4 regions of the Paenibacillus sp. GD4 genome follow, and region 4 is predicted to be linked to each of the others. Evidence: predicted binding sites of a transcription regulator. Region 4 holds the regulator's gene; each other region holds the start of a gene.
The links. The regulator Rex, encoded in region 4, represses fermentation and respiration genes when NADH is low (regulators of the CRP and FNR family bind a similar motif). The targets are predictions, from matches to a motif close to TTGTGAAATATTTCACAA.
Positions count from the first base shown of each region.

Region 1: the regulator Rex is predicted to act here: its motif matches at 2,321-2,338, upstream of RAC89_RS28785 (DoxX family membrane protein).
Region 2: the regulator Rex is predicted to act here: its motif matches at 4,706-4,723, upstream of RAC89_RS09900 (DoxX family membrane protein).
Region 3: the regulator Rex is predicted to act here: its motif matches at 5,937-5,954, upstream of adhE (bifunctional acetaldehyde-CoA/alcohol dehydrogenase).

Region 1 is NZ_JAVCYK010000002.1:1,327,021-1,334,906, forward strand. Features, by position in the region: gene RAC89_RS28770 (GyrI-like domain-containing protein) at 1-324, opposite strand, end outside; gene RAC89_RS28775 (phosphotransferase family protein) at 405-1,304, opposite strand; gene RAC89_RS28780 (Crp/Fnr family transcriptional regulator) at 1,574-2,284, shown strand; gene RAC89_RS28785 (DoxX family membrane protein) at 2,505-3,044, shown strand; gene RAC89_RS28790 (YnfA family protein) at 3,365-3,691, shown strand; gene RAC89_RS28795 (EAL domain-containing protein) at 3,760-6,204, opposite strand; gene RAC89_RS28800 (VOC family protein) at 6,395-6,748, opposite strand; gene RAC89_RS28805 (class I SAM-dependent methyltransferase) at 6,937-7,473, shown strand; gene nagZ (beta-N-acetylhexosaminidase) at 7,500-7,886, opposite strand, start outside.
Region 2 is NZ_JAVCYK010000001.1:2,127,366-2,135,251, forward strand. Features, by position in the region: gene RAC89_RS09880 (helix-turn-helix domain-containing protein) at 1-767, opposite strand, end outside; gene RAC89_RS09885 (extracellular solute-binding protein) at 878-2,413, opposite strand; gene RAC89_RS09890 (carbohydrate ABC transporter permease) at 2,470-3,354, opposite strand; gene RAC89_RS09895 (ABC transporter permease) at 3,380-4,336, opposite strand; gene RAC89_RS09900 (DoxX family membrane protein) at 4,746-5,282, shown strand; gene RAC89_RS09905 (methyl-accepting chemotaxis protein) at 5,329-7,050, opposite strand; gene RAC89_RS09910 (GNAT family N-acetyltransferase) at 7,200-7,784, opposite strand.
Region 3 is NZ_JAVCYK010000001.1:3,315,123-3,323,008, forward strand. Features, by position in the region: gene mobA (molybdenum cofactor guanylyltransferase) at 1-84, shown strand, start outside; gene moaA (GTP 3',8-cyclase MoaA) at 150-1,154, shown strand; gene RAC89_RS16030 (molybdopterin molybdotransferase MoeA) at 1,157-2,434, shown strand; gene RAC89_RS16035 (YjcZ family sporulation protein) at 2,495-2,590, opposite strand; gene RAC89_RS16040 (class I SAM-dependent methyltransferase) at 2,735-3,457, shown strand; gene RAC89_RS16045 (nucleotidyltransferase domain-containing protein) at 3,471-4,181, shown strand; cyclic di-GMP riboswitch class I at 4,657-4,755, shown strand; gene RAC89_RS16050 (C40 family peptidase) at 4,885-5,829, shown strand; gene adhE (bifunctional acetaldehyde-CoA/alcohol dehydrogenase) at 5,996-7,886, shown strand, end outside.
Region 4 is NZ_JAVCYK010000001.1:563,565-571,450, forward strand. Features, by position in the region: gene RAC89_RS02510 (cell wall elongation regulator TseB-like domain-containing protein) at 1-92, opposite strand, end outside; gene RAC89_RS02515 (amidohydrolase) at 127-1,431, opposite strand; gene RAC89_RS02520 (DUF47 domain-containing protein) at 1,703-2,323, shown strand; gene RAC89_RS02525 (inorganic phosphate transporter) at 2,368-3,366, shown strand; gene RAC89_RS02530 (redox-sensing transcriptional repressor Rex) at 3,416-4,051, opposite strand; gene dinG (ATP-dependent DNA helicase DinG) at 4,048-6,903, opposite strand; gene RAC89_RS02540 (tetratricopeptide repeat protein) at 6,989-7,642, opposite strand; gene panD (aspartate 1-decarboxylase) at 7,713-7,886, opposite strand, start outside.

The sequences.
Region 1 (7,886 bases), on a different contig from region 4:
ATCATACATCTCGAATGTGATAACATCCGGCACCTGCATCATTTGAGTGTATGACCACTCATCCTCGCCAATGTTTTCGTGCCATACAATTTCGTGCGGCATGAGCTTGAATTGATACCCACTTCTTTCCTTCGTGATTCTTTTGAGCTGATTTACCGTCTTCCACACTACCCAATGCTCTTCTTCAGGCTGCCCTAATGAGTTCAGCTTTCCCTTACCTTCTTGAACAATAAAATGTAACGACGGTACTTCCACTTCCTCAATAGCACCCGGCTTCAAATGGTAGACGGATCTATAAAGCTTACGATTATCGTTCACTTTCATCGGAGTCGCCCTTTCCAAATTACAATTCCTTTGACAAATATATTTTTTGGTTCTTTAGATAGCCCGAATCGCTAACTGCCCTACAGCAGCACACTCTCATTTAAAAATCGATTTTCCCTGACGATTTTTCTAACCTTTCTCATCGTATCGGCTTGTTTGGGCACTCCAGCGATTCGGTCGAGCAGCAGCCACCTCAGGCAGGCAAGCGCTTCAAAAATCTCCAACTCTCCCGTCGCTACAGGCATTTCCTCTTGATATTTGTACAAAAACGTAAGGCTTTTGCTCTCGCTCATATAGATACGCAGAAGCAGACAAGCCCATGACAGATCATACCTAGGGTCCCCCAGTTGCCCGTTCGTCCAATCGATCACTGTGTATTGTCCATTCTCTTCTAGAATATTTCCTAAATTGAAATCGCCGTGAATAACCCGGTCCATTTTCATATCAGCGGAAGCGACAAGACGGATCAGTTCCTTTTCCATCGCCGGAAACTCCTCGATCCCCGAGAAAAAATACCCAACAAAATCATACCTAGCTATCTCCCTACCTTCCAAACCATCTGGAGGCAGCCGGTGAATGTCGGCTAAAACAGCGGCAATTTTCTTAAAAATGCTCGGACTCACCTTCGTAACTGTAGTGCCGTGATAGCGAGTCAGCAGCACACCTTCCCCAGTTTCGGTGCGCCCATAACCGATCGGCTCGGGTACGCGGATTCCCTGACGGCAAAGAGCTTCCAATAGGCGATATTGGCGCAGAACGTTGGGTTTCGAACGTTTGTTCCACACCTTCAGAACAAAATGCTTCTCCCCCTGCGTGATCTTAACCACATCCGCCTCAAGTCCCGGCGATAGTGGACTAAGCGTAAGTTCGACCCCTGAAGTAATCAAGTTGCTCAAAATTGGAGTTGTTTCATGCCATTCAATTCCCGCTAAGAAGTCATTCATGGGGTTTTCCGCTACCTTACCTTCAAATTGTTTCATATCTCACCTCTGGTGATTTATTCCTTTCAGAGAATTCAACATTTTGCTGCGTTATCCTGCCCCTTAAAGAAGCTGCCTTCATTCCTAGATAAAATAGTATAGGGGAAATCCCTGATCACCCGCTAAGGGAATCACCACTGATACGTGTGATTTTCCTCACACCAGAATAGGGATTCTCCCCCCTCAATAATCAGGTGATGCCCCGATGTGAGAAAGATCACATCCGTTATATGATTAGTGTAACGAAATCACCTGAGGGGGAAACGGCGATGGCAGCAGCGGCACAGCAATTGAACGGAATTTTGGATATCATCTCGGCGGAAAGCTTCGAAAAGCTTAAGAGCATCATGTACATGAAAGAAATTGAGAAGGGTTCCTACCTTTTCTGGGAAGGTGACCAGACGGATAAGCTTTACTTTATCATGAACGGGCAGGTTAGGACGACGAAAACAACCGACAGCGGGAAGAGCCTTACGATGTATTTACATTTAGCAGGCGACTTGATTGGACAAATGGATCCATTCAAGGATTCCGTTCACACTTTTAGCGCGGAAGCGATGAAAGACAGCAAAATCGGTGTCATTCAGCGTAAAGACCTCGAGATTCTGCTGTGGCAGCACGGGGATCTGGCGGTAGAGTTCATGAAGTGGATGGGGCTGATGCACCGCCTGACGCAGACCAAATTCCGCGATTTGATGATGTTCGGAAAAACCGGTGCTCTTTGCTCGCTGCTGATTCGTTTAACCAACTCCTACGGGGTGCATCGCAAGAACGAAATTTTCATCGAGCTCAAAATTAATAATACGGAAATGGCAGATATGATCGGCGCCACAAGAGAAAGCGTCAACCGCATGCTGAGCGATCTGAAGAAGGATGACATCATCGGGTATGAGGACGGACATGTTGTCATTAAGGACTTAGCTTATCTGCGAGACGTTTGCCGCTGCGAAAACTGTCCGAAAGAAATCTGCAGGATGTAAAAGCGACTCACAACCGTATTTCTTAATTATTCCAGCTTGTGAGGTTAATCACATCAAACCAACCTAGACCATGATAAAGTAAAGGTGTAAGGAAGATAGAAATCGCAAACAGAGAGGAACATATCAAATGAACCAGGTAAAACGATCTCGATCTCTCAATAAATAGTATTTTAATCCGTATTGTGATTTTTTCACTACCTAAACTTAGGAGATGATTGTCATGATGACGAAATGGCTTAGAGAAAATAAATACGCGGCAGGGCTTCTGCTCTTTGTCCGGTTGTATCTAGGATATCAATGGCTGACTGCAGGATGGCACAAATTGACCGGCGGATTCGATGCCGGCGGGTTTTTGAAAAATGCAGTCGCCAAGCCAATTGTCGATAAAGCCACTAACGAGCTGGTCTACCCGACCTTTACCGCGTTCGTCCAAAACTTTGCAATGCCAAACGTAAAAATCATCAACTTTATGATCCCCCTCGGGGAATTCTTGGTCGGTCTTGGATTGATTCTCGGCGGTCTGACTGCCGCAGCTGCCTTCTTCGGACTCCTAATGAACTTCATGTTCATGTTTGCCGGTACGGTAAGCACGAACCCTTGGCTGATCCTCATCGGCGGCATTGTGTTCATGGCCGGCACCAACGCCGGACGATTCGGACTCGACTACTATCTGATGCCAATGCTGCGCAAGCTGTTCACGCCGCATAAGAAGGACGGCGCAACCGGTACCGGTGCGAAGCCTACCACAGCACATGCCTAATCCGAAAAAGAGACCCGCAGCAAAAAGCTGTGGGTCTTAATTTTTATATATCAAAAAGGGGGCGAGTTCTCTATCCCCTTACACTTTGAGCAGGTCTCGCAGCGGCGGCGCACAGCGCAAGACAGTTTAGCCCGGTGAGCCCCCCTTATCATTTACATCGTCTCCCAAATTACGTTATACTTCGAATAAAACTTAAAGCTACCTTTAAGTCAAGGGTGATTTTATCTGCGGGCTTAGCATTGGCCAGCTCGCGGCAAGGGCAGAAGTAAACTCATAATAATTGGAGAAGGAAAATACCGGCTCGTGTTAGGGGAATTTATATGCTGATGGCTGTATTCATATTTGTGCTTGCCGGCCTTGCCGAAATTGGCGGAGGGTACTTGGTTTGGTTATGGCTGCGGGAATCTAAGCCCATTTGGTATGGGATTGTTGGCAGTATCATTCTTATCTTATACGGGATCATTCCAACGCTGCAAGGCTTCCCATCGTTCGGGCGAGTCTATGCTGCATACGGCGGCGTGTTTGTGATTCTCGCTGTGCTGTGGGGCTGGGTTGTCGATAAAAAGACACCTGATTTGTATGATTGGATCGGGGCCGCTATTTGCATTATAGGTGTGTCCGTTATATTATGGGCACCGAGAAGCTAAGGGTTATAAACTAGGGAGCAGCTGCCGCGGCGGTCTGCTCCCTGGTTTTATACTCCATATCCAACACGTTAACTGGACGGCTTGTTCATTCTCATTGGAGCGAAGAAAGCTTCTTCCACCTCTCCCGCGGGCAAGGGACGGCTGTAATAATAGCCTTGAATCTCCTTGCACTGATTATCCATTAGAATATCCAGCTGTTCCTTTGTTTCAATCCCTTCAGCGATCACATCCATTTTCAAATGCTGAGCCATCGAAATGATCGTCGCAACAATGGCCTTATCGTTCTGATTCACGGTAATATCCCGAATGAAAGAACGATCGATTTTGAGCTTATTGATCGGAAGAAGTTTAAGGTAGCTTAAAGAGCTGTAGCCCGTTCCGAAGTCATCCAAGCTGATTCGAATACCAAAGTCCGTCAATTCCTTGAGAATACTCGTTGAAACAGCAGCATCCATCATCATACTTTCCGTAATTTCCAGCTCAAGGTACTGAGGATCCAAGCCTGTTGAGTCAAGAATCTCTTTAATATATGTCGTTAAGTTCGGCTGATGAAATTGTTGGGAAGACAAGTTCACAGAAATCGGTATGAGCGGTCCTCCAGCGTTATGCCATTGTTTCATTTGCTCGCACGCCTCTTTGAGGACCCACGTTCCCAGTTCATAAATCATACCTGTTTCCTCAGCAATCGGAATGAACACCCCAGGTGATATAACCCCTCTAACCGGGTGCCTCCATCGAACTAAGGCCTCTATACCAATCATGCGACTGTCACTGGCACGTATTTGAGGCTGGTAAAAAAGAAACAGCTGCTCCCGGCTTATCGCTTGTCGCAAATCCGCCTCCAGCTCAATTTTCTCCAGCAGTTGTGTATTTAATGCCGCATCATAAAACTGATACCCGTTCTTACCGTTTTTCTTCACCTCATACATGGCGGCATCTGCATTCTTAAGCAGCTGCTCCGCATCATCACCGTCTGCGGGGTACTCTGCAATCCCGATGCTTGCGGTAACATAATAATCATTTTCCTTCAGGCGACATGGAATGCCAATCGCATCAATGACGCGCTCCGCTAAATGCGCAATGTCGTGTTTCTCGTACTTGCCATCGCACAGCAAAGTAAACTCATCCCCACCCATTCGTGCTAATGTCACTTTATAGCCCCGAATGCAATGTTCAATGCGGGCGCACATTTCCTTAAGAAACAAATCGCCATAGGTATGGCCAAGAGAATCATTAATCATTTTGAATCGATCGATATCCATAACCAGGACATAGAATCGTTCCGCCTTGCTCTCTATTTCCATTGAGAGTGCTTGATTGAACATTCGGCGATTGGGCATCCCCGTCAACTCATCATGGAAGGCAAGGAATTGCACCTTATCCTTAGCCTCCTTCTCCATGGTAATGTCTTTGGCAATAATATAGCTGCCAACGACTTCTCCCTCTCGAATGACAGGAATATTCTTGACGCTTAATTCAATCCGATGACCTTGCCTGTGTATAATGGCGGTCTGGTAGTTCTGTACCTCACCCTCCAAGGAGCGTAAGAACATTTCTCTAGTACGCTGCTGCTCTTCCGGAGCGATGAGAGGAAGAACCTGTTCAATTGTCTGGTTCCTGAATACGTCACCGGGTAAGCCGGTTAGCTCCATCACTGCTGCGTTATAGTCAATAATACGATAATTTGCGTCTATCGATAATATGGCGTCCTGATTGTTTTCAAATAAGGATTTATACCACTTCTCGTTTTCCTCAATCTCTGAATCTTTACGCGATAACCGATTGGAAATATAAATGCCGAATAAGGACAAGCCTAAGGTCAGAACCGTGCCGCCTGCAATCAAATAAGCTAACAATCTTTGATCAAGCACCATTCCATCCTGTGAGATCATTGTACTATTTGAATGAAAATGTGCTGCCACCATACCCACATAATGCATTCCGGCAACCGCCGCCCCCATAATAAGGCCGCTTCCAAGTTTCATCCATATATGACTTGGCCCGATCGTCTGCTTGAAATAAAAAGCCAGCCAAAAAGCGATGATGGAGGCAGCAACGGCAATCAGTACCGAAAGCACGACATAAAGGGGATTATACGTAATCCCAATTTGCATGGCTGACATACCGATATAATGCATCAGAGAAATACCGGTGGCCAGAAGCAGCCCTCCGCCAATCAACTGACGAAATTTCAAAACATTTTGTCCAACGATGAACAAAGCCCAGAATGAAGCCGCAATAACAGCTAACACAGAATAGATGACCATTGCTAAATCGTACGGAACCGAAACGTTAAGGGAAAAGGCTAACATTCCGACAAAGTGCATCGACCAAACGCCAAGACCCATGGCAACTGCACCAAATAAGATCCACAACCAGCGATAATAGCCTTTGGATGTGCTTATTCTTCCAACTAAATCCAGAACCGTATAGGAGGCGATAACAGCAACAGCATATGAGAATAACACTAACATCATATCGTATGTTCCATGCAATTCATGCTCGTGATGCACCTAATTACCTCTTTTCAATAATAATTTTGAAGAACAGAATATCTCCTATTTTCGACAAACCCCGACATTTCTCCTCTTATTTAAGTTCAAAGATCTTGTTAATAAAAATTAATCGTTTGGCGCGTCGTTAAATAAAACAAAAAGGAGCCGCGGTGAAGCAGCTCCAACCCTACAAAATATAGTTAAAATATCAATGATCGTGTGCTAGAATATTAACAAGCTTACCGAATGGATCACGGACATAGAAACGCCGAACGCCCCATGGCTCATCCACAGGCCCATATTCTATGGAAAATCCGGCATGCTTCATTCGTTCAAACGCAACATCGACATCATCCACTTCAATCGATAGATCCGGCGTAGTCGTATCGGAGCCCCCCTGTGAAGCAAAACTAACTTGAATGCTCATCTCCTCACTGGAACCGTATGTTCTAAACCAACCATGATCCATTAGTATTTCAAGACCAAGCACGTCATGGTAAAAGCGTGTAGCTGCCTCGATATTCTTCGTATTGATATTGGCAACAATTCGTTTGACCTTCATTTCAACTAATACCTCCATGAACAGTAAAATATCCCCATCATAATTTGAAGGAGAAATTCCCCAAGTAACGTCTAATAAAGAGAGAACGAAACATCGTCGCAACCATCATAGAAAAAGAGTCGCCTCAACTATTATGAAGACAAAGGAGAAATCTTACAATGTCGGAAAGCACTCTGCGGGAAAGTTGGTTGTTTTTTTATAAATATTTGCGCTATCCCAAGCAAATCGGCAGCATTATTCCCAGCTCGAGATATTTGGCCTCCGCGATGGTATCGGCGGTTGCGTGGGATGAGACCCGGCTGATAGCCGAATTAGGGGCAGGTACCGGTGCGGTGACGAAATATATCAGCAGTTCCAATATGACCGGAGCCCAAGTGGTTCTGTTCGAAAAAGATGATTATTTACGCGCAAAGCTTCAGCAGCAGTACCCGGAGCATGTATGCTTCTCCGATGCACTTCGTATCGGGAAAGAATTGGAGGCTAATGCTATGGGGCCGCTCGACGCCATCATCAGCGGTCTGCCTTTCTTTAATTTTTCAGAGAGCTTTCGAGAGCAGCTGCTTGTAGAAATCGAAGACTCCCTTAGACCGAACGGACAATTCATTGCCTTTCAATATTCGCTTCAAATGAAGAAAGCGCTTGAGCGAAGGTTTGAAATTGAGAATATTTCCTTGGTTCCATGGAATCTGCCTCCCGCCTTCATTTACAGCTGCCGCAAGAAATAACGGAAAACAGGGAGGCTCTTCCTTCGCTACCTCTTTAACGCGGCTTGAATATGCCGATTCAGCTCAGACACATTAGCGGGCGGGGTCGGTTCGTCCGATAGTTGAAAACTTGTCTTCAGCTTGGCAATTCGGTATACGCTGGCGTCGATCTCCTTTTGTGAAATTTGACCGCTTTGCGCAGCCGCCGTTAGGGCGTCAATCACGGCCTTTTGCTTCGCGGGGTCATGCCCGACAAGGACGATATCCGCACCGGCCGACACGGCTTTCACTGCTGCGGGACCGATCGCCATCGTCTTTCCGACGGCCTCCATCGTCATATCATCCGTTATGACAACTCCGTCAAATTTCAGCTCGTCTCGGAGCACATTTTGAATATCGAAGCTAGACATCGAAGCCGGCGTGTCCGAATCGAG
Region 2 (7,886 bases), 1.6 Mb from region 4:
GAGGTAAGCACCCCTGTAGCTTCCCCGGACTGCACAATCCGGCGCATGAAGTCCTCCTGCGACAAATCCTTGCCGATCAGGCTGCTGTCCTCATGGGCGATAATGCGGCCTTCATCGACAATGTAAATCCGGCCCATTTCGCTGCCTTCCAGGTCGATCAGATTGTTCGTTTCCTTGGCGGAGAGCACCACGGCCAGCATCCCCTGAGGATTGAGGGAATTAATCGGCCATTTCTTTATATTCAGAATCGTCAGCTTGTTGGCGGCAGGATCGATTCCCGTTTCATACCGTCCTGACAGATCGAGGCTGGCCCACTTGGAGCCCTGCTGCATGGCAGCAAACCTCGCGAGCAGCTCCTTCATGCCCGGGTAGCTGTAATCGTCCAGCCCCGAATTGCTGATCAGCCAATCCTTTTCCATACTGTACAAAAAAACATCCCGAATCCCGAGCTCGAACGTCTGGATGCCCACCAGGCTATCGTAAAGGTCGGCGATCATTTCCGAGTCTTCGGTAGTTAGGCGCGTTCCGATGGCCTTCGTAATCAAGGGCGTATTCAATAGCTGCGAAGCGGAATAATCGATCGTCTTGAGCGTTTGCTCTACGCGCAGCTGCGTCTGCCGCAAAATTTGCGCGTTGCTTTCGTTCACCTTTTCCAGCACGGTACGGGAGGAATAATTATAGGAGTACCATCCCAAAATGAGCACCGGAAAAGCCCCCACCGCGAGCGTCAGCAATATGAGTTTGCGAAAGTACTTATGTGTCTTCATGCTTGTAGTCTCCTTCAACGACTCGTCCTGATTGCCCTAAGTATACCAAAAAAAGGGGTCTGTGCCGTGGGGATTCACACAGACCCTAACCGCGGGCAAGTCGTTATGCTTTATTTCTTGGCAGCTTTGTTGTATTCGGCGGTGTACTCTTCGATGATTTTGCTGCCGCCGTTTTGCATCCACTGCTCCGTAACCTTCTTCCAAGCATTCTCGTCGATGGCACCCATAATGAACTTCGTTCTTGCATCGGCGATCAGCTTGTCGAGCTCCTTGCCCTTCTCGCTGTAGGTGTCGGAGATAAACGCATTCACCGGATTCTCAATGGCGATCTTGGCATTTTCCTTCCATACCTTGTCACGCTGATGGACCAGCTCGGAGCCGTACGTGGTGACCTCGTCTCTCAGCACCGCAAGCTGCGAGGAATCGCCCATGCCGTATTCCACGAGCATTTTCGGATCGGTTGTTTTCTTGTATTCTCCGTTCTCTACGGTGTATTGGCGTCCTTCAATACCGTTATAGAGCATATTCTGCATTTCTTTGTCCGACAGCTTGTCAAAATAGTTCAGAATCTGCTTCACCTCAGCCTCTGTTTTCACCGAGGTTTTCGGGATCATGAAGATCCCGTACGAGCCCGAGCCGGCAATCGTTCGCTTGCCCTTCGGCCCTTCCAAAGCGCCGATCAGCGTCATCTTCGCTTTCGGATCTACCTTCTTCGCCTGCTCCTCGATTCCGTTGGCATCGTTCAGGTTCGCTACCCACGCGCCCGCCGTGCCCTTATTCATCACCTGACGGCCGTCCTTCACGACGGCAAAATCGAGATTCATCAGCTTCTCGTCATACAGCTTCTTATAGAACTTCATCGTCTCCATATATGCCGGGGACAGGTGCGCCGGGCTTGCCTTGCCGTCCTTGATCTCCCAGTCCGCCGGTCCGCCGTGCCATGCCAGCATCGTTCTCCAGCCTGCAGGCTCCTGCTGCTCTACAAGGCCGATCGTGTCGTTCTTGCCGTTCTTATCCGGATCGTTAAGCGTAAACGCCTTCATTACGTTGTAAAATTCATCGATCGTATTCGGCTCCTTGAGTCCAAGGTTATCTAACCAATCCTTGCGCAGCGTGATTCCGTCTCGGGCGAGGTCGCGCTCCCGGTAAATCCCGTACACCTTGCCGTCGATGGAAATGGCATTGAGGGCGATCGGATTCATGCGGCTTAAGTTTTTGTATTCCTTCAAATAAGGTCCGAGCTCCCAGAACATGCCGGAGCGAACCGAGTTTACAATGAAAGGGGCTTTCTGGTTCAGTACGGTAATGACGCTAGGCAGCTCTCCGGAAGCAACGGTTGCGGACAATTTATCCGAATACGTGGCGGACGGCACCCAGTTGAACTTCAGCTCGGTGTTCGTAACCGATTGGATCTTCTTGAAAATCTCTCCGTCGGTCGACATCGGCTCCGGATTGAAGCTCGGCAGCATGATCGACATCTTGTAAGGCGCTGCAGGCTTGGAAGCATCGCCGCCGGCCGCAGGCTTACTTGCGTCGTTCGTCGCAGCGGCCCCGCCGCCGCAGCCGGCCGCAACACCTGCGGTCAGCGTCAGTACGGAAGCCATGAGAACGGATTTGCAAAGCGTTTCGGATTTCTTTTGTTTCATCTTGAAGTCCTCCCTTTTGTTCAATGATATAGTTATCGAGAAACTGTGTAAACAGCTTACCCTTTGACGGAACCGAGCAAGACGCCTTTGGCGAAATGCTTCTGCAGAAACGGATACACGATCAGAATCGGCAGTGTGGAGACCACGATCACGGCCATCTTGATGCTTTGCTCCGGCGGCTGGACGAAGTCGGCCTCAAGCGCCGTGGAGTCCCCGAGTCCGCCGCCGTCGGACATGATGACGATCTGCCGCAGCAGCACCTGAATCGGCCACTTGGTGGAATCGTTAATGTAGAGCACGGCACTGAAGAAGGTGTTCCAATGACCTACCGCGTAGAACAGCGAGAAGGTCGCGATAGCCGGCAGCGAGAGCGGCATGACGATGCGGAACAGAATGCCCGGGTCGCTGCAGCCGTCGATCTTGGCCGACTCCTCCAGGCCCTCCGGCATCTGCTGGAAGAAGTTGCGCAAAATAATCAGGTTAAATGCGCTGATAGCTCCGGGAATGAGCAAGGACCAATAGGTGTCGATCATGCCGAGCTCCTTGACGATCAGGAACGTCGGGATCATCCCTCCGCTGAACAGCATCGTGAAAATAACCGCCATTTGGATCGGTCTGCGGTAATCCAGATCCTTTCGGGCCAACGGATAGGCCATCAGGCACGTCATGAAAATATTGATCAGCGTACCTACGACAGTAATGTAAACGGTCACTCCCATGCTTTTCATCAAGGTGCCGGTGGAGAAGATGTACTCATACGAGCTCAGCGTAAATTCGGTAGGGAACAGAATGAAGCCTCTCTCCAGCAGCTCCTTCTGGGTAGCGAACGAGCCTGCGATGATATAAATGAACGGAATCAGGGTCGAGAGCGCGAAAATAAGCAGCAGCGAGATATTGACGGTATCGAATAGCCTGCTGCCTAAGGAACGGTCTTTAACCATGGGACAGCCTCCTTTCCATGTAAAATTACACTATGCCTTCCTCGCCCATTTTTTTGGCGATATAGTTGGATGCCGCGACTAGCACCAAGCCGACGATCGATTTGAACAAGCCGACAGCCGTACTGTAGCTGTATTGCCCCTCGGAGATCCCTGTGGAATACACGTAGGTGTCGAACACCTCGCCCACCTCGCGGTTCATCGCGTTCAGCATGAGCCAAATTTGCTCGAAGCCGGTGTCGAGGAAGTTCCCGAGCCTTAGAATCAGCAGGATGACAATCGTCGAGCGGATCGCCGGTATCGTAATATGAAGCAGCTGCTGGAACCGGTTCGCTCCATCCATGCGCGCCGCTTCGTAGAGCTGCGGGTCGACGCCTGCCAAGGCAGCGAGGAAAATGATCGTTCCCCAGCCGGTCTCCTTCCAGATCACCTCGGCGGTGATGAAGGTACGGAACCAATCGGCACTAAGCAGGAAATTGATTTTCTCCCCGCCTAGCGACTCGATCGCCTCGTTGACCAGCCCTCCCTCGGTTGTGAAGAACAGGTACACAATCGATACGATAACGACCCACGACATAAAGTGCGGTACGTAGACGACCGTTTGAATCGTGCGCTTCAAAAACTCCATACGCAGCTCATTCAGCATCAAGGCCATAATGATCGGCAAGGGGAAGAAAAACACAATATTGTAAATCGCTAAGATAAAGGTGTTCTTCAGCAGCTGCCAAAACAGCGGGTCGCCGAAAAACCGGTTAAAGTGCTTCATCCCTACCCATTGACTATCCCAGAAGCCAAGGAACGGCTGATAATTTTTGAAGGCGATGAGCACTCCGTACATGGGTAAATACTTAAAAATGAGAAAATAGAGGACGCCGGGGAGCAGCATGATATACAGCCACCGATTGCGGAGCATACGTCTTGTACGCTGCTTTCGATATATTTTGCTTTCCGGGACCTGGGCGGCTATGGCCGTTTCCGTGCGCATCGTGTTCCTTCCTTTCTGTTCTTGCATCGAATGATCGTGCCGCCGATCGGTTCCGGCTGCTACTCCTGCATCATAGGGGAGGCTCTCCATTGCCGTCCATAGTCATTCCTGCACGAGTTCCCCCTAACATCCGAACCCCTGATAAATCAAGGGTTTTCCTAGGGTATAGTCATCATGAAATAAGCTATAGTCATTGTTTGACTATAGCTTTTTGGCGCATGCCTGTGACGCCTGTCACATCGTTAAGCCCCCGGGCATGATAAAGTATAGATGTAAGGAAGAAGTAGAGAAACACTGGAAAGGAACAGGAGCTATGAACATAATAAAACGTTCCACTAAACGATCCTGGTTAACTTATTTCAGAATATTATGTGAAAACTTTCACCACTCAACCTAGGAGATGATGGTCATGATGGCAAAATGGCTCAGAGAAAATAAATATGCGGCAGGGCTTCTGCTTTTCGTCCGGCTGTACCTTGGATATCAGTGGCTTACGGCAGGCTGGCACAAGCTGACAGGCGGCTTCGATGCCGGCGGATTCCTCAAAAATGCCGTCGCCAAACCGATCGTCGATAAAGCGACGGGCGACCTGGTTTATCCGACCTTCACCGCATTCGTTGATCGTTTCGCGCTGCCTAACGTAAAAATCATTAACTTCCTGATCCCGCTCGGCGAATTCCTGGTTGGCCTCGGCTTGATCCTTGGCGGTTTAACCGCTGCCGCAGCCTTCTTCGGTTTGTTGATGAACTTCATGTTCATGTTCGCCGGCACGGTAAGCACGAACCCATGGCTGGTCCTGATCGGCGGTATCGTGATCCTGGCCGGTGCCAACGCCGGCAGATTCGGCATCGACTACTATTTGCTCCCGGCGCTGCACAAGCTGTTTACGCATAAGAAAGACGGCGCCGCCGGTACCGGTACGAAGCCCGCTCAGGCACATGGATAATCGAAAACCCGCAGCCAGCCGGCTGCGGGTTTTCTCCTAATACCAGTTATAAGGTAAATCTTCTCGTAAGCTGCTCCAACCGCTCGGACAACATCTTGAGATGTTCTGTGGAGTCGGTCATCTGCTGCATGGCCGCCAGCTGCTCCTCCGATGCTTGGGAAATGCCGTGGAATTGCTCCGACGTATAACGGATCAAACGGTCGGTTTCATCTGCAGAAGCCAGAACCTGCTCGGTCCCCGCGGCAATCTCTTCGGAAACAGCGGATACCTCTTGAATTTGCGCCGCTACCTTGTCCACTTCGCTGACAATCCGCTCGAACGCCTCTCCCGCCTTGGCTACGACAACCAGACCGGCCTCCACCTCTTGCGTCTCCGCGTTGAAGCCTTTCACCACCTTCTCTGTGCTGGTCAGAATCGCATCGATCAATTCGTTGATCCGAGCCGCCGATTCCTCCGATTGCACCGCAAGCTTCCGCACCTCACCCGCCACAACGGCGAAGCCTTTGCCGTGCTCTCCCGCCCTCGCCGCTTCAATCCCCGCATTAAGCGCAAGCAAGTTGGTTTGAGTCGAAATGGCCTTGATAACGTCTATGATCTGCCTTACTTGACCGGAATGCTCGGTCAAGTATTCCACGTCCTTAGCCATCCCCTGAGCCGAAGCCTGAATCGACTCCATTTGCCTGACAGCCTCCCGGATGAGCCCGTTTCCGCTTCTTGCCGCAGCGGACGCCTCTTGGGCTGCCGTCGCGGAGAGCGATAAGGAGTCTGCCACGCGCTGAACGCCCGCTCCTACCTCACCCATCGACTTGACGGTTTCTTCGCTGCACTGGACCTGGCGCTTCGCCGCTCCGGCGACTTCCGCAAGATAAGCGTTGATCCTCTGATTCGATATGCTTGTCGCTTCCGCACTTTCCGCATGCACGCGGGTAGATTGCCGCAAATCCTGCACGCTTCTTTGGATTTCTTGTATCATTTCTCTCAGCACGGTAACCATCGTCCGGAATGCTTGGGCCAGGCGATGAATTTCGTCCTGACCCTTGACTTCCTCACGTGTTCTTAAATCGCCGTCCTGTACCTTCTGTATGTCCCGGATCAGCCTTACTACCGGCGCAACAATCAATCTCGAGAAGATATAGGTAATAACCATCGATGCCAACAGAACCGCTACCATCGTGTAGAGCGTTTTCCTTTTATTCTCCTTAAGCAGGGCATATACGCCCGATGCATCAAAGTCCGCTCCGACGAAGCCCAGCATTTCGCCGGAGGGGGTAACGATCGGAACATAGGCCGACAGCACCGCGCCGTAGGCTTCCGTCTCCATAAGCTCGCCCACCTGAGCCTTGCCCTCATGAAACGCCGCAATTTGCTCCTTGCCCATCTCCTCCTCCACTGAGCCGAGCGGGGAGAAGTCATCACTTGGGGCATCCAGCGGCATTCCATCTACTATATAGATGTATTCCGAACGATCCCCTTGCTTGCGCTCGGCCATTGTGTACAAATACTTCAGATGGTTGGCCTCGCGGATTTGATTCAGCTGAAGCCTCAGCTCCCGGTAATAGGCATTCTCTCCCGTTTCCGGTGTAATCCCCCGGTATTTCTCAATTTGAATTTGTTTGGATGCATATTCGGCAATGCTTCTGGCTTGTTCCCCAACGGAACGGGTAATCAGATCGACGGAGGAGGTATAAAGCTGATAGCTTACGAGTGAACCGGATAATAGCAGGATAAGGGAAAAGACGAGCGTAATGCGCAGATGAAGGCTCTTCAAGCAGGATCTCACCTCTGAGTGTAATTAGTATTAGGTTGTTAGACTCATATGATATTAAGATACCACATTTTCCGATAGGATTTGACAAATTTTTTGTTAATCCAAAAACAGCCCACCTCCAATTCCGGCATGGTGAGCTGTTCCGTCGATTAGTCTTCCATTGATTTCTCCAGACGCTGTTTGACTTCAGGCCACTCCTTGTCCGTAATGCTGTAGTAGACGGAGTCCCTCACATAGCCGTCGGGCAAAATCATATGGTTGCGCAATATTCCTTCCTTCACCGCTCCAAGCCGTTCGATCGCCCGCTGCGATCTGAGGTTGCGGCTGTCCGTCTTGAGCTGTACCCGAATCATTCCCAGCGACTCGAAGCAGTGCTTCAGCAGCAGATACTTGCACTCTGTATTCACGAAGGTTCTCCAAACGGCCGGGGTTAACCAGGTGGAGCCGATCTCCACCCCTCGATTCGCATGCGAAAAATCAAATAGTCGTGTGCTGCCAACTATTCTGTGAGACGACAGCTCGCAGATGACGAAGGGTATGGCATTGGATTGCTCGAGTGCTTTCGCTATGTAAGCCCGTGCATCATCTAGGGATTCGATTCGTCCTTGGGTGAGCTCCCAAATCTCCGGGAACCTTCCGGCTTCATAAATTCCTTCATCATGACCCGCTTCCATCGGAACCAATTTGATTTTATTACCAATGAGTATAGTATTTTTATTTATATTTTCCATCATAAGGCTCTCCTCTTAATTAAGCTGTTAATCATTTTAACATAGGATAAAAAAATTCCGGGAATAAACTTTTTATATTCCTTGACGGGAATATTCCTAATATGG
Region 3 (7,886 bases), 2.8 Mb from region 4:
TTTGAAACAAGACAAATCGGGTTGGACTTTGCTCGCAATGTGAACGATCCTGCCGCATATGAGCAATTACTGCAGGGGAGATAGGCTATATTTTTCCAAACGGATATGCCATAATAGCTACAAGAGGCTGAGAGCGGGGAGGGGTATGGATGTCTATGGTGCTAGTGGACCGGTTTGGAAGAGTTCATGATTATCTTCGCATTTCAGTAACGGATCGCTGTAATCTTCGATGTGTTTACTGCATGCCGGAGGAAGGTATGGAGTTTGAGCCTGAGGAGAAGCTGCTCACCTTTCATGAGATTACCGAAGTCGTTCGCGTACTGGCCGGATATGGGGTTCGCAAGCTGCGGATTACCGGCGGAGAGCCGCTGGTGCGCAAAAATTTGGAAGAGCTGATCGCTAGTCTGAGCGCCATCCCCGGTATTGAGGATATCGCGCTCACAACGAACGGGATATATTTTGCATCGCGGGCGGAGAAATTTAAGGCAGCCGGGCTGACTCGGATCAATATGAGTCTGGACTCGTTGAAAGCAGACCGCTTCAAGCTGATTACCCGTGGCGGCGACATCCAAAGGGTGCTGGGCAGTATCGAGGCAGCCTACCGCGTGGGACTTGACCCGATCAAGCTGAATGTCGTGCTCATGAAGGGCTTGAATGATGACGAAATTGAAGATTTCCTGAGGCTGACGATCGAGAGGAGCCTGCAGGTGCGTTTTATAGAATATATGCCGATCGGTCATGACGACCAGAACTGGAAGGATAAGTATGTCCCCCTTAGTACCGTACTGGATGTTTGTGAAGCCAAGGGGTGGCTTGCCGAGCCTTCGGGAGAGGTGTACGGAAACGGACCGTCGCAAAACTATAAAATTACCGGTGCCGCGGGTTCATTCGGTCTGATCCATCCTGTGAGCGATCATTTCTGCGAAACCTGCAACCGGCTCCGGCTGACGGCGGACGGGAACATCAAGCCTTGTTTGTATTGGTCGGACGAATTTAACGTACGCAAGGCCATCGGCGACGACAAGGCGCTGGCCGAGCTGTTCTTCCGTGCGCTTGACGTGAAGCCCGAAAGCCACGAAATGGCGAAGGCGCTGCTGAACGAACGGCAGAGCCACACGCCGACGGTGCGCCGCATGTCGCAGATTGGAGGGTAAGCATGGCCGCAGATCAGACGAATTCGCTGCGCTTCGGCAGGAAAGCGATCACGGTGGAGGAGGCGCAGCAGCTTATCCTAAATCGGGCGGAGCTGCTGCCTGCGGAAGCCGTTCCGCTGGAGCTGGCTCATGGCCGAAGGCTTGCGCAGAGCGTCATAGCAGACCATCCGGTGCCGCATTTTCGCCGCTCGGGGATGGATGGCTATGCCATCCGGGCCAGTGACAGCCTGGACGCGGAAGCGCTGCGGCCCGTTGCGCTTCGCGTGACGGAGACGATTCCTTGCGGATCGGTGCCGGAAAGGTCCGTGCAGCCGGGAGAGGCGGCCCGCATTATGACTGGAGCAGTCGTACCGGAAGGTGCGGATGCGGTCATTATGCTGGAGATGACGGACAAGCTGCTGGCCGGTGACGGGCCGGAGGGCGACAAGGTCCTGGTCCGCAAGTCGATGCGGATGGGTGACAACATCACTCCAATCGGTCAGGAAATCGGGGTGGGGGAGCTGCTGCTGGAAACAGGACGCCGTATCGGACCCGGGGAAGCGGCCATTTTGGCTACGTTCGGCTGTGCCGAGGTGAGGGTGCACCGTGTACCTCGAGTGGCGGTCTTCTCCACCGGCTCCGAGCTGCTCCCAATAGAAGCTGCGCTGGAGCCTGGCCGTATACGAGGCAGCAATAGCCATATGCTTGCCTGCCAGATCCGTGAAGCAGGAGGAGAGCCAAGGCTGATGCCGATTTTACCGGACTGTCCGGAAACGGTAGAGGCGGCATTGCTGCAGGCGCTGGACTGGGCGGATATCCTCGTAACGACCGGGGGAGTTTCCGTCGGTGATAAGGATGTGCTGGTCGAGCTGTTTCAGCGCTGGGACGGGGAGCTTATCTTCAACAAGGTGGCGATGCGCCCGGGGAGTCCAAGCTCGTTCGGCTGGTGGCGGGGGAAGCCGCTGTTTGCTTTGTCAGGCAATCCGGGAGCAAGCTTCGTCGGCTTTGAGCTGTTCGTGAGGCCGTATCTTAAGGCGATTCAAGGCTGCGCCCGTCCTTTGCCCAGAGAATGTACCGCATTGCTGGATGCGGATTACGGCAAAGGCTCCGCTTACCCGCGCTATGTAAGAGCCCGTACTTACACCGAGCAAGCAACACTAAAGGTAGCGCCTGCCGGTAGGGACAAGTCCAGCATCATGGTATCAATCAAGGATGCGGAGTGTTTGCTGTGCATTCCTGCAGGCGGGCAAGCCCCTCCCCGCGGAGCCTTGGTTCGCGTGCTTCAGCTGGCGGAAGCTTAAAAGAAGGCAGGAAAGAGCGTCGGCCGAAGTGGTCGACGCTCTTAATCGTCCCTGTGTCATTTAGACAAAGAAACCTGCGGACAAAATGATGACCAACAGGATGTAAAGCACAAGGATCGCTGCTGTGGAAGAGCGGTAGCCTGCAACTGCACTCATGTCTATCACCTCCCTGACGTTTTCTACAACAGCATATGGAGCCGCTTATGAATTGTTTGGACGGATGCCCTGAGGCAATCGCCCAAACCATCTCCTCGCTCCGCGCATTTACTTATTAGTAGTGTGCGAAGGAGAGGATTAACCTTGAAATATTTAGATATGTTAACGCATTTGGGAATAGGCAGCGCCCATCCCGGAGGATTCGCTTTTACCTTAAAAATGCTGGATACCATTCCGCTGCAGCCGGGCAGCTCCATTCTGGAGGTTGGGTGCGGAACAGGCCGTACAGCATGTCTGCTTGCACAAAAGGGCTTTCAAGTATATGCCGTCGACTTGCGACCGGGGATGATTGAGAAGGCGAAAAAGCGCAGTGAATTGCAGCAGGTGAAGGTAGATTTTGCGGTAGGCGATATTTGCCGGCTTCCTTTTGGGGACAATCAATTTGATCTTGTCCTTGCCGAATCCGTTACCAACTTCGCGGATGCATCGGCAGCCGTTTCGGAATATTACCGTGTGCTGAAGCCCGGGGGGATGTTATATGACAGTGAAGTGATCCGCCTTCACGATGTGACGGGAGGCATTAAAGACGAACTGGTGGAATTTCTAGGCATTGCCCAACTGCTATCTGCAGAGGAATGGGGAGCGATTCTGGAAGCGCAGGGCTTCACCGACATTCGTCTCTCCGTCTCCCCTATGGAAGAGCTGTCGGCGCAGGATGACCTAAATCATCCGGATGAGCATCAAATCGTAAGTGAAGGTGCCTATATTGACGCTTCCGTATGGCACACCTCGCTTACGTATACGGACATGATGGATCAAAGCAGAGACTTCCTGGGTTCAGCCGTTCTTGTGGGGTCGAAGGGATAAGATGGCGGGCCGAGTGTCTTCCCTGAAAGCGGCGGAATGGTTTCTTGAGAAGCAATTTCCCGAATGCAATGCAGCCATACTTGCCGGTAGTGCCGTGAAAGGCATGGACACCTCGGATTCCGATCTGGATCTGGTTATCCTGGATGAATCGCGGTCGTATCCGTTCCGCAAAACGTACACCGCCCACGGCTGGTTGATTGAGGCATTCGTGGTTACCCGCGACAGCTTTCCTATGTTTATCGAGGCGGCAGCCGAGTCGGGACTTCCGTCGATACTGCGTATGTGCACCGAAGGAGCGGTTCTGCGGGATGACGGTTCGGCGGCGGAGCTTATCGGACTGGCACGGGATGCGCTGCAGGCCGGACCCTACGAGTGGACTACGCAGCAGCTGAGCGATGCCAGGTATGACATCACAAATGGCTTGCTTGATCTGCAAAGCAGCAGGGATCGAGCTGAGAGATTGTTTATTGCTGGGAAACTGATCGGTTCTGTGCATGAATTTGTATTAAGAGCTAACCGGCAATGGATAGGAGACGGGAAGTGGGCCTTGCGTATGCTGCGGAGGTTCGACGAAGAGCTGAGTAATTCGTTGGTCGCTGCGCTGGAACAGTTATACCGCAAGGATGAGCATGAGCCGGTCATACAGCTGCTACATGAAGTGCTGCGTCCGTACGGCGGACTGCTTACCGAGGGATACAGCGAAGGATGCTGGGAGGAAGAGTAGAGGCTGGGGGCAGGTATGGGGAACTATATAGATCAGGTCTAAAAGAGGATTTAATTCCAACCGGCCCTTCGATAGATACGACTTCAAGGATATAAACTCCTAAATTTAAAGGTATAATATGGTAACCGGCGAATGAAAACACGGCTACTGCATTTTTATTGATACGAATGACCTCCCCTTAAAAAAGAAACGGGATACGAAATGTCCGAATGTATAGGACCAATAGTCTATATTTCTCTAACCTCCCCTAAGGATCCCTGCTGCCCAATGCTGTAAATCTCCAGGAACGACAAGCGCCGTGAAATCAACGAACTTCTCAAGCACTTGGAGTCCTTATAAGTCCCTTACAAAAATTAACATGAGCACAATAGGCAATAAAACTTAAATATTCCATGGAAAAAAATACGCATTTGGACACATGCCGGAAAAATATTGTCGAATTATACTCAGAGTATGCAAAGCATTTCCACTTTCCGTCCCGAAAAGGCAAACCTGATGAAAATCAGCGGCGCAAAGCTATAGGGGCTACGAAGAACGCCGGTTTCGGTGTTCTTCTTGCCAGCCAGCTGTCGAACGATCGAAGGAAAGAGGACCTCCGCAAGACGTCTGCGCGCGGCGTTGCAGCGGAAGATTCTTTTTTTACATCGTTCCCTAGGCAACTCCGGATCGGGTAGGACATTCTAACAACTCGGGGGAATTAACGATGAAAAAAATGTGGATCGCCGGCTTAGCCATGCTTATGATGTGTATGCTTCTGGTTCCGATGCAGGCGGCGAAGGCCGCCGAGACCGTTACCAAGCTTAAGGCGACGAAAAGCGTCAGTTTCCGGGACAAGCCGTCCACCTCAAGCAATGTCATGCGCTACCTCAAAGCCGGTGAAGTGGTAACGGCCTTGCAGCTGGTCAATCCCAATTGGTATCAAATTCAGGATGCTCAGGGTTTGACTGGGTACGTCAGCTCCAGCGGCACTTACATTGATGTTTTATCGAATGCGGAAGTGATCGCCAAAGTGAATTTCCGTACGCAGCCTTCGACTTCGTCTTCGATTATCCGCTCCTTGCCGGTGGGGGAGGGTCTTTATGTCATCGAGAAGGTGAATGCTTCCTGGTACCGGGCGGAGGATGCCTCTGGAGTGAGCGGCTACGTAAGCGCAGGTTCGCAATATCTGGCAACGGATTTCTCCGTTACCGGTGTGATCCTGCCTATGGCGGAGCGGGTGGAGAGCATTATCAATTCCGGTACGGCTTACTTGGGAACTCCTTATGAATTCGGCTCTACCCGTTGGGAGGATTCCACCTTCGATTGCTCTGATTTCATGCAGACGATCTTCTGGCTCGGCGCAAGAACGGTGCTCCCGAGTGATTCTCAGGCACAGGCGGACTTTGTGAGGGGCAAGGGCAACCAGGTAAACGATTGGAGCCAGCTGAAGCGCGGCGACCTGATGTTCTTCATGTCCTACAAAGGCTCCAGTGCTTCGGATTACCAAGGGATCAACAAGTCAACGGAGCCGGTTACGCACGTAGGCATTTATCTCGGGGACGGCCAAATGCTGCATACGTATTCGGTCGCTTCGGGCGGCGTACGCATCGATTCGATTAGCGGAACCCAGTGGAACAACCGGTTTTTGTACGGCGGTTCGGCGTATTGATTCGAGCAAGGTACATAGGATGTGAGAAGGATCACCTGAGGGTGGTCCTTTTCTTTTTTGTGCAGGAAAAAAATATTTACGGTGTGAGCAACTTCATAGTTCTTTCCTTGTGAAAAAAGTAACATAGTGATCAGGAAGGATCATTTCTATAGAGGAGTGGATGGAGATGGCAGTAAACAAAGCACGGCAGGAGACGGAAAGGGCGGAGAACGTGTCCGTCCAGCAGCAGGTAGACCGGCTTGTGGAACGGGCCAAGGCGGCACAGCAGGAGTATATGAGCCTGGATCAAGACGCGATCGACCGCATTGTGCAGCAGATGGCGCTCGCCGGGCTAGACCGGCACATGGCGCTTGCGAAGCTGGCAATAGAGGAGACGGGACGCGGGGTATACGAGGATAAGATTACGAAAAATATTTTTGCGACGGAATATATTTATCACAGTATCAAGTATGCCAAAACGGTCGGCGTTATCGAGGAAAACCCGTATGAGAACTTCAGTGTCGTAGCGGAGCCGGTTGGTGTCATTGCAGGGGTGACGCCGGTGACGAACCCGACTTCAACTACGATGTTCAAGTCACTGATTGCTGTCAAAACGAGAAACCCGATCGTATTCGCGTTTCATCCGTCGGCGCAAAAGTGCTCCGTGGCGGCTGCCGCCGTTGTTAGGGATGCGGCTGTAAAAGCCGGCGCGCCGGAGGATTGCATCCAATGGATCGAGACGCCCTCCGTCGAGGCGACACAGCTGCTGATGAACCATAAGGATGTCGCGTTGGTCCTGGCCACGGGGGGATCCTCGATGGTGAAATCCGCCTACAGCACTGGCAAGCCGGCACTGGGAGTCGGTCCGGGCAATGTGCCTTGCTTCATCGAAAAGTCGGCCGATCTGAAGCAGGCGGTAACGGATTTGATTCTGTCGAAGACGTTCGACAACGGCATGATTTGCGCATCGGAGCAAGCGGTCATTCTCGAGGAGCCGATTTACGATGCGGCGAAGCGCCTGATGAAGGAAATGGGCTGTTACTTCTTGTCCAAGGAAGAGACGGAGCTCGTATCCAGACTTGTCATCCATCCGGAAAAATGTGCCGTCAACGCCGTTATCGTAGGGCAGCCGGCGGTCAAGATAGCTGAGATGGCCGGTGTGACGGTGCCTTCGGACACGAAAATCCTTGTTGCCGAGCTTACGGGGGTCGGCGCTGCGCATCCGCTGTCCGCCGAGAAGCTGAGTCCCGTATTGGCGTGTTATAAGGTGAAGCATGCGGAGCAAGGCATTCAGCGGGCCGCCGAGGTGGTGGCGTACGGCGGGATGGGACACTCCTCTGTCATTCATTCGAACAATAAGACGGTCATCGAGCAGTTTGCCTCCGTGCTCAAGACCGGGCGGGTCATTGTCAATTCACCTTCTACGCACGGGGCGATCGGGGATATTTATAATACGAACCTTCCTTCGCTTACGCTTGGCTGCGGCTCCTACGGTCATAACTCCACTACGGCGAACGTGACGGCCGTGCATCTGCTCAATCTGAAGCGGGTCGCTTACCGTACGGTGAATATGCAGTGGTTTAAGGTACCGCCGAAGGTGTATTTCGAGAAGGGCTCGACCCAATACCTTGAGAAGATGCCTGACATCACGCGGGTGATGATCGTTACGGATGCGGCCATGGTAAAGCTCGGGTACGTGGAGCGGGTGGAGCACTATTTGCGGAAGCGGAGTAAACCGGTGTTGATAGAGGTATTCTCCGAGGTAGAGCCCGATCCGTCGGTAGAAACGGTGGAGCGGGGCACCGCGATGATGGCGGCCTTCCAGCCGGACTGTATCATTGCCTTAGGCGGAGGGTCTCCAATGGACGCAGCGAAGGCGATGTGGCTGTTCTACGAATACCCGGACACCAGCTTTCATTCGTTGAAGCAGAAGTTCATGGACATCCGCAAGCGTGTCTATAAGTATCCCCGCTTGGGGCGCCGGGCCAAGTTCGTGGCGATCCCGACGACGTCCGGTACGGGCTCGGAGGTAACCTCGTTCGCGGTCATCACGGATAAGAAGGTCGGCCACACCAAGT
Region 4 (7,886 bases):
ATAATGCCGGTGAACATTTTTGCACTTAAAAATATGCCAAGCGAGGCCGCGACCACTATCAATGCGATCCACTTCCAACGTTTTGCAATCAACTTGCTTACCTCCTCCGGCCGCCGTTCGTTCGGCTTACGAGGAAGCTCCCGTCAACCGCTCAAAGCAGCGCTGTGCTTCAAACAAAACCTTTTCCTCATCAATCGTCAAGCATTCGCCCTTGCGCATAATTTGCTTGCCGTCCACCCACACATCAGTTACATCTTTGCCGCTGCCTGCGTACACGACATGAGAAATGTAATTCGTCCTTGGATAATAATGAGCCTGCTCGATATCTACGGCGATCATGTCCGCTTTCATGCCGGGCTGCAGCGCCCCTACATCGTTCAACCAGATCGAACGTGCACCATCAAGCGTGCCCATGCGCAGTGCGGCGGAAGCAGGCACTGCAACCGGATCACCTGTGACTCCCTTATGCAGAAGAGCAGCCAAGCGAATTTCCTCGAACATATCCAGGTTATTATTGCTCGCCGAGCTGTCCGTGCCCAGGGACACCAGCACTCCTGCGCGCTGCAGCTCCGGTACACGGGCAATGCCGCTGGCCAGCTTCAGGTTGCTGTTAGGATTGTGGGACACTCTCACATCGTATTTGGCCAAAACATTGATTTCTTCATCGGTCAAATGTACGCCGTGGGCTACCAGAGTCGGCCTAGTGAATACTCCCAGCTTTTCGAGATGGGCTACCGGCCGTAGTCCGTACTGATCCACATTCCCCTGCACTTCCCTTGCTGTTTCGGACATATGCGTATGGATCGGAAGATTAAGCTCGTGAGCAGCAGCTACGATACGCTCAATGTAATCGGGAGGGCACGTATATGGCGCATGAGGCGACATCATGGTCGTGATACGTCCTCCTGCCAGTCCGTTCCAATCTTTGGCGAACTGTACCGCTTCCTTTAGCTTGGCGTCCTGCACTTCAGGAGGACACAGCCCGATGACGCCGCGGGTGAGGACAGCCCTCATTCCCGTTTCTTCAACGCTCTTCGCGACTTCATTCATATGGTCGTACATGTCTACGAAGGTGGTAGTGCCGCTTTTTACCATTTCAAGGATGGACAGCATTGTGCCGGTTCGTACGTCATGCGCCGTGAATTGTCCCTCCATCGGCCACATCTTTTCTTCCAGCCATACTTGCAGAGCCATATCATCACCATATCCTCTAAGCAAAGACATGGCGGCATGGCAATGGGTATTCACCAGGCCCGGCAGGAACAGTTTCCCCTTTCCGTCTATCACGTGGTCGTATGTATTTATCGGTTCAGGGGCATTCGTTCCGATGTAAGAGATCCGATTGTCTTCCATTATTAGGCATCCTTGGAGAATCGGTGTCTCTTCATTCATAGTAATAAAGGTTCCATTGGTAATGATCGTTTTTGCCATTGGTATCTATCCTTCCCCTTGCTTTTGAGCATATCGATTTCACTGTACAACTTTACAGGGGCAAAATCAACTTATTACAAACTTTCGAATAATGATTCTCTTTTCATGCACATATCATATTTTGGATAAACTAAGATTGCATTGCCCCTTCCACCTATGTTATTTTTAATTTTGTGTAAATTTGAGGATTCTTGTCTACATAACTCGAACGATATTGTTAAGCTTTTGTTAATCAATATATATTTCCATCCCTAAGGAGGATTTTCATCCCATGCTTTTCACCAAAAAGAACGACACGGATTTCCTGCTTCTTCTCATCAAAGCGGCAGAGAACACGCTTCACGCAGCTCAAATGTTCCGCACAGCAGTTATGGGCAACGAGTCCCCCGCAACGTACTACCCGCAATTGCGTGATCTTGAGCATCAGGGCGATGAAATTACGCACACCATCTTCAAGGGTCTGAACAAGGTTTTCATAACTCCGCTCGACCGTGAGGATATCCTTGAGCTTACCTCCAAGGTAGACGATGTGCTTGACGGCATCGAGGCAACTATTGCCCGTTTCGATTATATGGACCTGCATGTTTCCGATAAATATATGCAGGAGTTTTCTGCTGTCATCGTTGCCAGCTGCCAGCACATCCTGGATGCCTTTAAGCTCCTTGCGAAGAAGAAATATATGCAAATTACGGAGCACACCGTCAAGATCAACAGCTTGGAGAACGAAGGGGACCGCCTTATGCGGGAGGGTATTCGCGACATCTTCAAAAACCCGACGGATCCTTATCATGATTTCAAATTGAAAGAGCTGTATGAGCGCCTGGAGCAAACAACCGATGCTTGCGAGGACGTCGCCAATATTCTGGATAGCGTCGTACTCCGTTATTCCTAAGCTCAAGCCGCGGGAATGCGCTACAGTAAAAGTAGGAGGAAATCATGTTAACCTTAATTATCGTTATCGTTGCCCTTGCCCTGCTCTTTGACTTCATCAACGGGTTTCACGATACGGCCAATGCCATTGCTACGTCCATCTCAACCCGGGCGTTATCTCCCCGATTCGCTGTCATTTACGCTGCCGTCCTAAACTTTGTCGGCGCCATTTATTCATCGGAGGTTGCGAAAACCGTAGGCGGTAAAATTGCCAACCCGGCTACGATCGAAAATGGAGTTTATATCGTTATCGCCGCTCTGCTTTCCGCGATTATATGGAATCTGCTCACTTGGTACTATGGGATTCCTTCCTCTTCGTCACATACCTTAATCGGCTCCCTGGCAGGTGCGGTCATCTCCGGCGCCGGAATGCAGTCGGTCAACTGGGCAGGCTTTAAGGAGATCATCGTGATCTTGATCCTGTCCCCGATCGTGGCTTTTGCTACAGGATTTATCATTATGTGGATCATTAAGAGAATTGTACTTGTATCCGGTAATAATTCCAGATCCAAGCTCAATCGAACCTTTCGGTTCTTCCAAATCCTTTCCGCCGGACTTCTCTCCTTCTCCCATGGCGGGAATGACGCACAGAAGGCAATGGGTATCATCGTATTCGGTTTAGTCGCGCTGCAATACCAAAGCTCGCTGGATGTGCCTTTGTGGGTTAAGCTTGCCGCCGCGACCGCGATGGGGCTTGGGACCTCCATCGGCGGCTGGAGAATTATCAAAACGATGAGCCGTAAGCTGTTAAAGATCGAACCGATCAACGGCTTTGCTTCCGATTTGAACTCATCGATTGTGATCCAGACTTCTACGGCCATGGGAATGCCGCTTTCTACGACTCATGTTATTTCCTCCTCCATTATCGGCTCTGGAGCCGTCTTGAGGTTCCATGACGTGAAGTGGGCAACCGTAACACGAATGGTCATGACATGGATCATTACGATCCCGATTAGTATGATTCTCGCCTTCCTGTTGTACAAAGTTGTTTTCGTCTTTTCGTAATAAGACAAGCCCGGCCACTCTTAAGTGACCGGGCTTTTGCATTCCCATCTTATTTATCTGCTTCATCCTCCAAATAGTAAGCCAAGCTTTGCAGCTCCGTTGTGAAATCCGCATGATGGACACGAACGTCGGCGGGAACCTTGATGATAATCGGAGCAAAGTTCAGAATCGCCTCTACCCCGGCCTCAACAAACTGGTTCGCCACCTGTTGTGCCTCAACGGCCGGAACAGTGATGATCCCTATACGAATGCGGTGAGCCTCAACTGTTGTCTTCAGCTCTTTCATAGGCTTCACCTTCAGGTTGTTTATGGATTCCCCAACCTTCGAATCATGCGCGTCAAACACCGCTACAATTTTCATATTGTCTTTCAAGTAGGCATTATAATTGCAGAGGGCTCTCCCCAGGTTTCCCGCTCCTACAAGCCCTACGGGGATAACTTTATCCAACTTCAGAATTTGTCGAATTTTTTCAATGAGGTAATCGACGTCGTAACCGATCCCTTTTTTTCCGAACTCACCGAAATAGGCAAGATCCTTCCGGATTTGCGCAGGATTTAAGTCAAGCTTTTGTCCCAGATCCTGCGAGGATACCGTTTGAACATGATTTTTGCTTAATTCATTTAGAAATCGTAAATAGATCGGCAGCCGACGTACGACCGCTTCCGAAATTTTCGGTGTTTTCATTGTTCCTTCTCACCCATCCACTGCTTAATTCTCGGTACGAGCTGACTGGTGTTCATATGCTCTATTTTGGGGCCCGGCAGTGAATATAAAAAATATTTGCCGTAGTTCGTATCGATCACGCGGGTATCATACACCAGCACGATGCCGCGGTCGGAGGCCGTTCGAACCAACCGGCCGAAGCCCTGCTTGAAGCGAATGACCGCTTGCGGTACGGAAAGCTTCATAAACGGGTTTTGGCCAAGCTTCTTGAGGTTTTCCGTTTTCGCTTCCACCAGCGGATGATTCGGAGGCTGAAAGGGAAGCCTGACAATGGCCAGGCAGCTTAACGCATTCCCCGGAATGTCAACCCCTTCCCAGAAGCTGCTGGTGCCGAGCAATACGCTTGCGGGGTGATTTTGGAACATCCGTGTCAGCTTGCTTCGGTTGCTGCTGTCTACGCCTTGTCCCAGCACCTGAATGCCGAAGGGAGAAAGCATATCCTTAAGTCCGGCGTGAGCTGCCTTCAGCATCCGGTTGGAGGTAAACAGCACCAGCATGCGTCCCTTGGTCTCAAGTGCGACCTCCGCAAGGGATAAAATCAGCTTGTCCACAAACTCCTTCTCCCCAACGTTGCCCCGAATACTTGGAAAATCCCGCGGAATAACCACCAGGGCTTGCTCACGGTAATTAAACGGAGACGGCAGCTGTACGGTCACCAGCTTATTGTCGTCCTGAGTCTGCAGTCCAAGCTGCTCGCAGGTATAGTCAAAGGACTTACCGACGGAGAGCGTTGCTGAGGTCATCACAACACTTTCCTTTGCATCGAAGAAGTACTGCTTCAGCAGACTGCTGACATCCATCGGCACGCTGCTCAGCTGAAGCGAACGCGCTTTATTATAATGACCCGCTTCGAGCCAGTATACATAATTCTCATCTGCCATGGTCATGAAAAAGTGCAGCGCATCTTTGTGTCGAAGCAGCTGTTTCACGGTTCCGCTTAAGTCCGTCACAAGGCTTGCGGCGTCATACTCATCCTGCAGCTCCTTAACCTCCGTAAGTAGACGATCCAGCTTCTTGTTCACCTCAGTAAAATGAAGCTGCATATTCTCTTCCATAACCATCAGCTTATCCCAGCCGTTCGGCAAGCTGTCCTTTCTCAGCCGAAGCACCATCGTATTGCCTTCGGTTTGCGAAGCATCGCTTCGGGACGCCAGCAGCTGATAAAGAACCTCGGTCAGCTCATCCCACTGCTCCTTCAAAGCGATAAGCCTCGGAACGATTTCCTCTATCATCGAGCACCATTTCTGCGTAATATCCTTCTCGAATCGGGCCAGCTTCTGCTTGAGCAGGGAGAGCTGTCCTGTACGCGCATCCTTATAGAGCCATAGCAGCGTACCGGAGAGCCCATGATAATGAAGCTCAATTCCTAAATGCTTGCTGGCCACTTCCTCAAAGTGATGCGCTTCATCGATGACCAAATGCTTATACCCCGGCAGCACGCGGTTTTCCGCCACAACATCCGTAAATAATAAGGAATGATTCGTGATAACGACATCCGCATTGTTGGCTTCGTGCCTTGCCCGATGATAGAAGCATTTTTTAAACCACGGACATGCGCGGTTCAAACAAGACTCAGCGTCGCTGGAGACCGAATACCAAAACTGCTGGCCCTTGCCTGAGAAATGAAGCTCTTCGTCATCCCCGTGTTTCGTCTCTCCGAGCCACACAATCATTTGCGCCGCGGTAACGCGGTCCTCGCGGCCGTTCTCGAAGTCCAGCGTATTGACCTTCGCCTCGAATTTGCGGGAGCAAAGATAATGACTCCGTCCCTTAAGAATTCCCGCCTTGAATGGAACGGGAAAAAGCTCCTTGAGCAGAGGGATATCCCTCTCACGCAGCTGTTCCTGCAAATTGATCGTGTGGGTGGATACGACAACCTTTTTCTCATTTTTCAGCCCGTAATAGAGGGAGGGAATCAGGTAGCCGAGTGATTTCCCCGTACCCGTACCCGCTTCAATCATGAGGTGTTGTTCCTTCTGGAACGCGCTTTCCACATTGTTCAGCATCTGCACCTGGGACTCCCGTTCCTCATAGGCGCCGAAGCTTTGCTGCATTAAGGCCTTCAACTGAGTGTAGAAGGCTCCGAAGTCATCCGGCATCCGTTTGATTTCCTGAGGATCCCTTTCCTCCTCCTCTTCACCCCAATCGCTTACATTCAAGGCGAACTGCCTGAAGTAGCGGTCTTCATGAGGATCGGAGCCGGCAGAGGCGTGCATTTCTTTGTAAGTGCGCAGCTCGTGAATTAACCAACCGAGATCGCCAACCTGATCCTCAAGAACCATCTCCAGCCGCTGTAGTGTCAGCAGGGGAAGCGATTGCAGCCGTTCCATGCAGCGAAGCCAAATTAAGGCAGTCACCTCGGCATCGCTATCGGCCTGATGCGGCCGTTCATGAACGATGTCGAAGGCTTGGCATACCATGCTCAGCTGCAGACTGGACAAACCGGGATACAGCATACGAAGGGTATCCATCGTATCCAGCACTCGTCCGTCGAAAGGATAATACCCCTCTTCATCGAGAGCCCTCTGGAGAAAGCTAAGATCGAAACCGACATTATGTCCTACCAGGACGCTATCCTGCAGCAGAGGAACCATCTCGGCAATTACGGAATCGATCGAAGGCGCATCCTTTACCATTTCGTCATCTATGCCGGTTAAGGCTGTAATTGAAGAAGGTATACTTATCCCTGGATGGACCAGTGAAGTATACCTGTCCGAAATCTCTAAATCGTTAACAATGCACAGACCTACTTGAATAATGCGATCGGAAGACGTGCTTCCCGTTGTCTCAAAATCCAATACGGCGAATTTCATTGCTGTATGGTCAATCCCTTCATTTCCACTCTCTATTCCTATAGAATATCAGTTCGGAGCGGAAAAGGGAATAGTTATCTTCTGCCTACGAATGCCGGCCGGATTGGAAGGTAAACTGAAGTCCGCCTTTCTTTTCCTTGCACATCCCGAGCTCGATCAATGGTTCGACGCTGGAAGGGTCGGTCCGGTAAGCCAAATTGAAAAACTCGCAGGCTTTCTCCAAATTCTGATTTTGCGCCTGAATACAACCCATGGCATTGAAGGAAATGGCCTTCATCTGTAAATTCTCGGTAAGCTGAGACAGAAACTGAAATTGGCTGTAGCTTTCCTGTGCATCGCCCTTCTTTAAATAGGACATAGCCAAATAAATACGCCCTAGGGTAAAATTCGGCTCATTCTGTATGAGCGCCTCAAATTCCTGAATGGCCTCTTCAAACATGCTCAGCTTATAGAAGCCTTGACCCCGAATGAACAGATCCGATCGTTTTCCCGCTATTTCGGGGTCAAACGGATCCGCGCCTAAGGCTGCCGGCCCCGATAAACTGATGCTGTTGGCATTCATAAACTGCCCCATTTTCTCCTCAAGCAGCAGCCACTCTTCGATACAATCGTCGCTCATCGCCTTTAGTGCGCGCAACTTTTCATGAAGCTCACGTTTCTTGGAACCGGAAGCGGAAGGGTACTGCGACATCACTTCGTCCAACATGTCATTCATGGAAGCAAAAAGATGTTTGAACATGTTTGCATCCCACCTTGAGCCTCTGAATTGTATCTACATTGTGCGTAAACCGGCTCATTTTCATTCCTTGTTACAGAATGGTGGAATGAATTTCTTCCTTTAGTACACTGACTACTTTATTATTCTCACCCATGATGGCTATGTGAGGTGTATGCTTGCGTGCCTCTTCCTCGGTCATCATGACATACGATAAAATGATAACTGTATCGCCGGGATGGACAAGCCGTGCAGCGGCTCCGTTCAG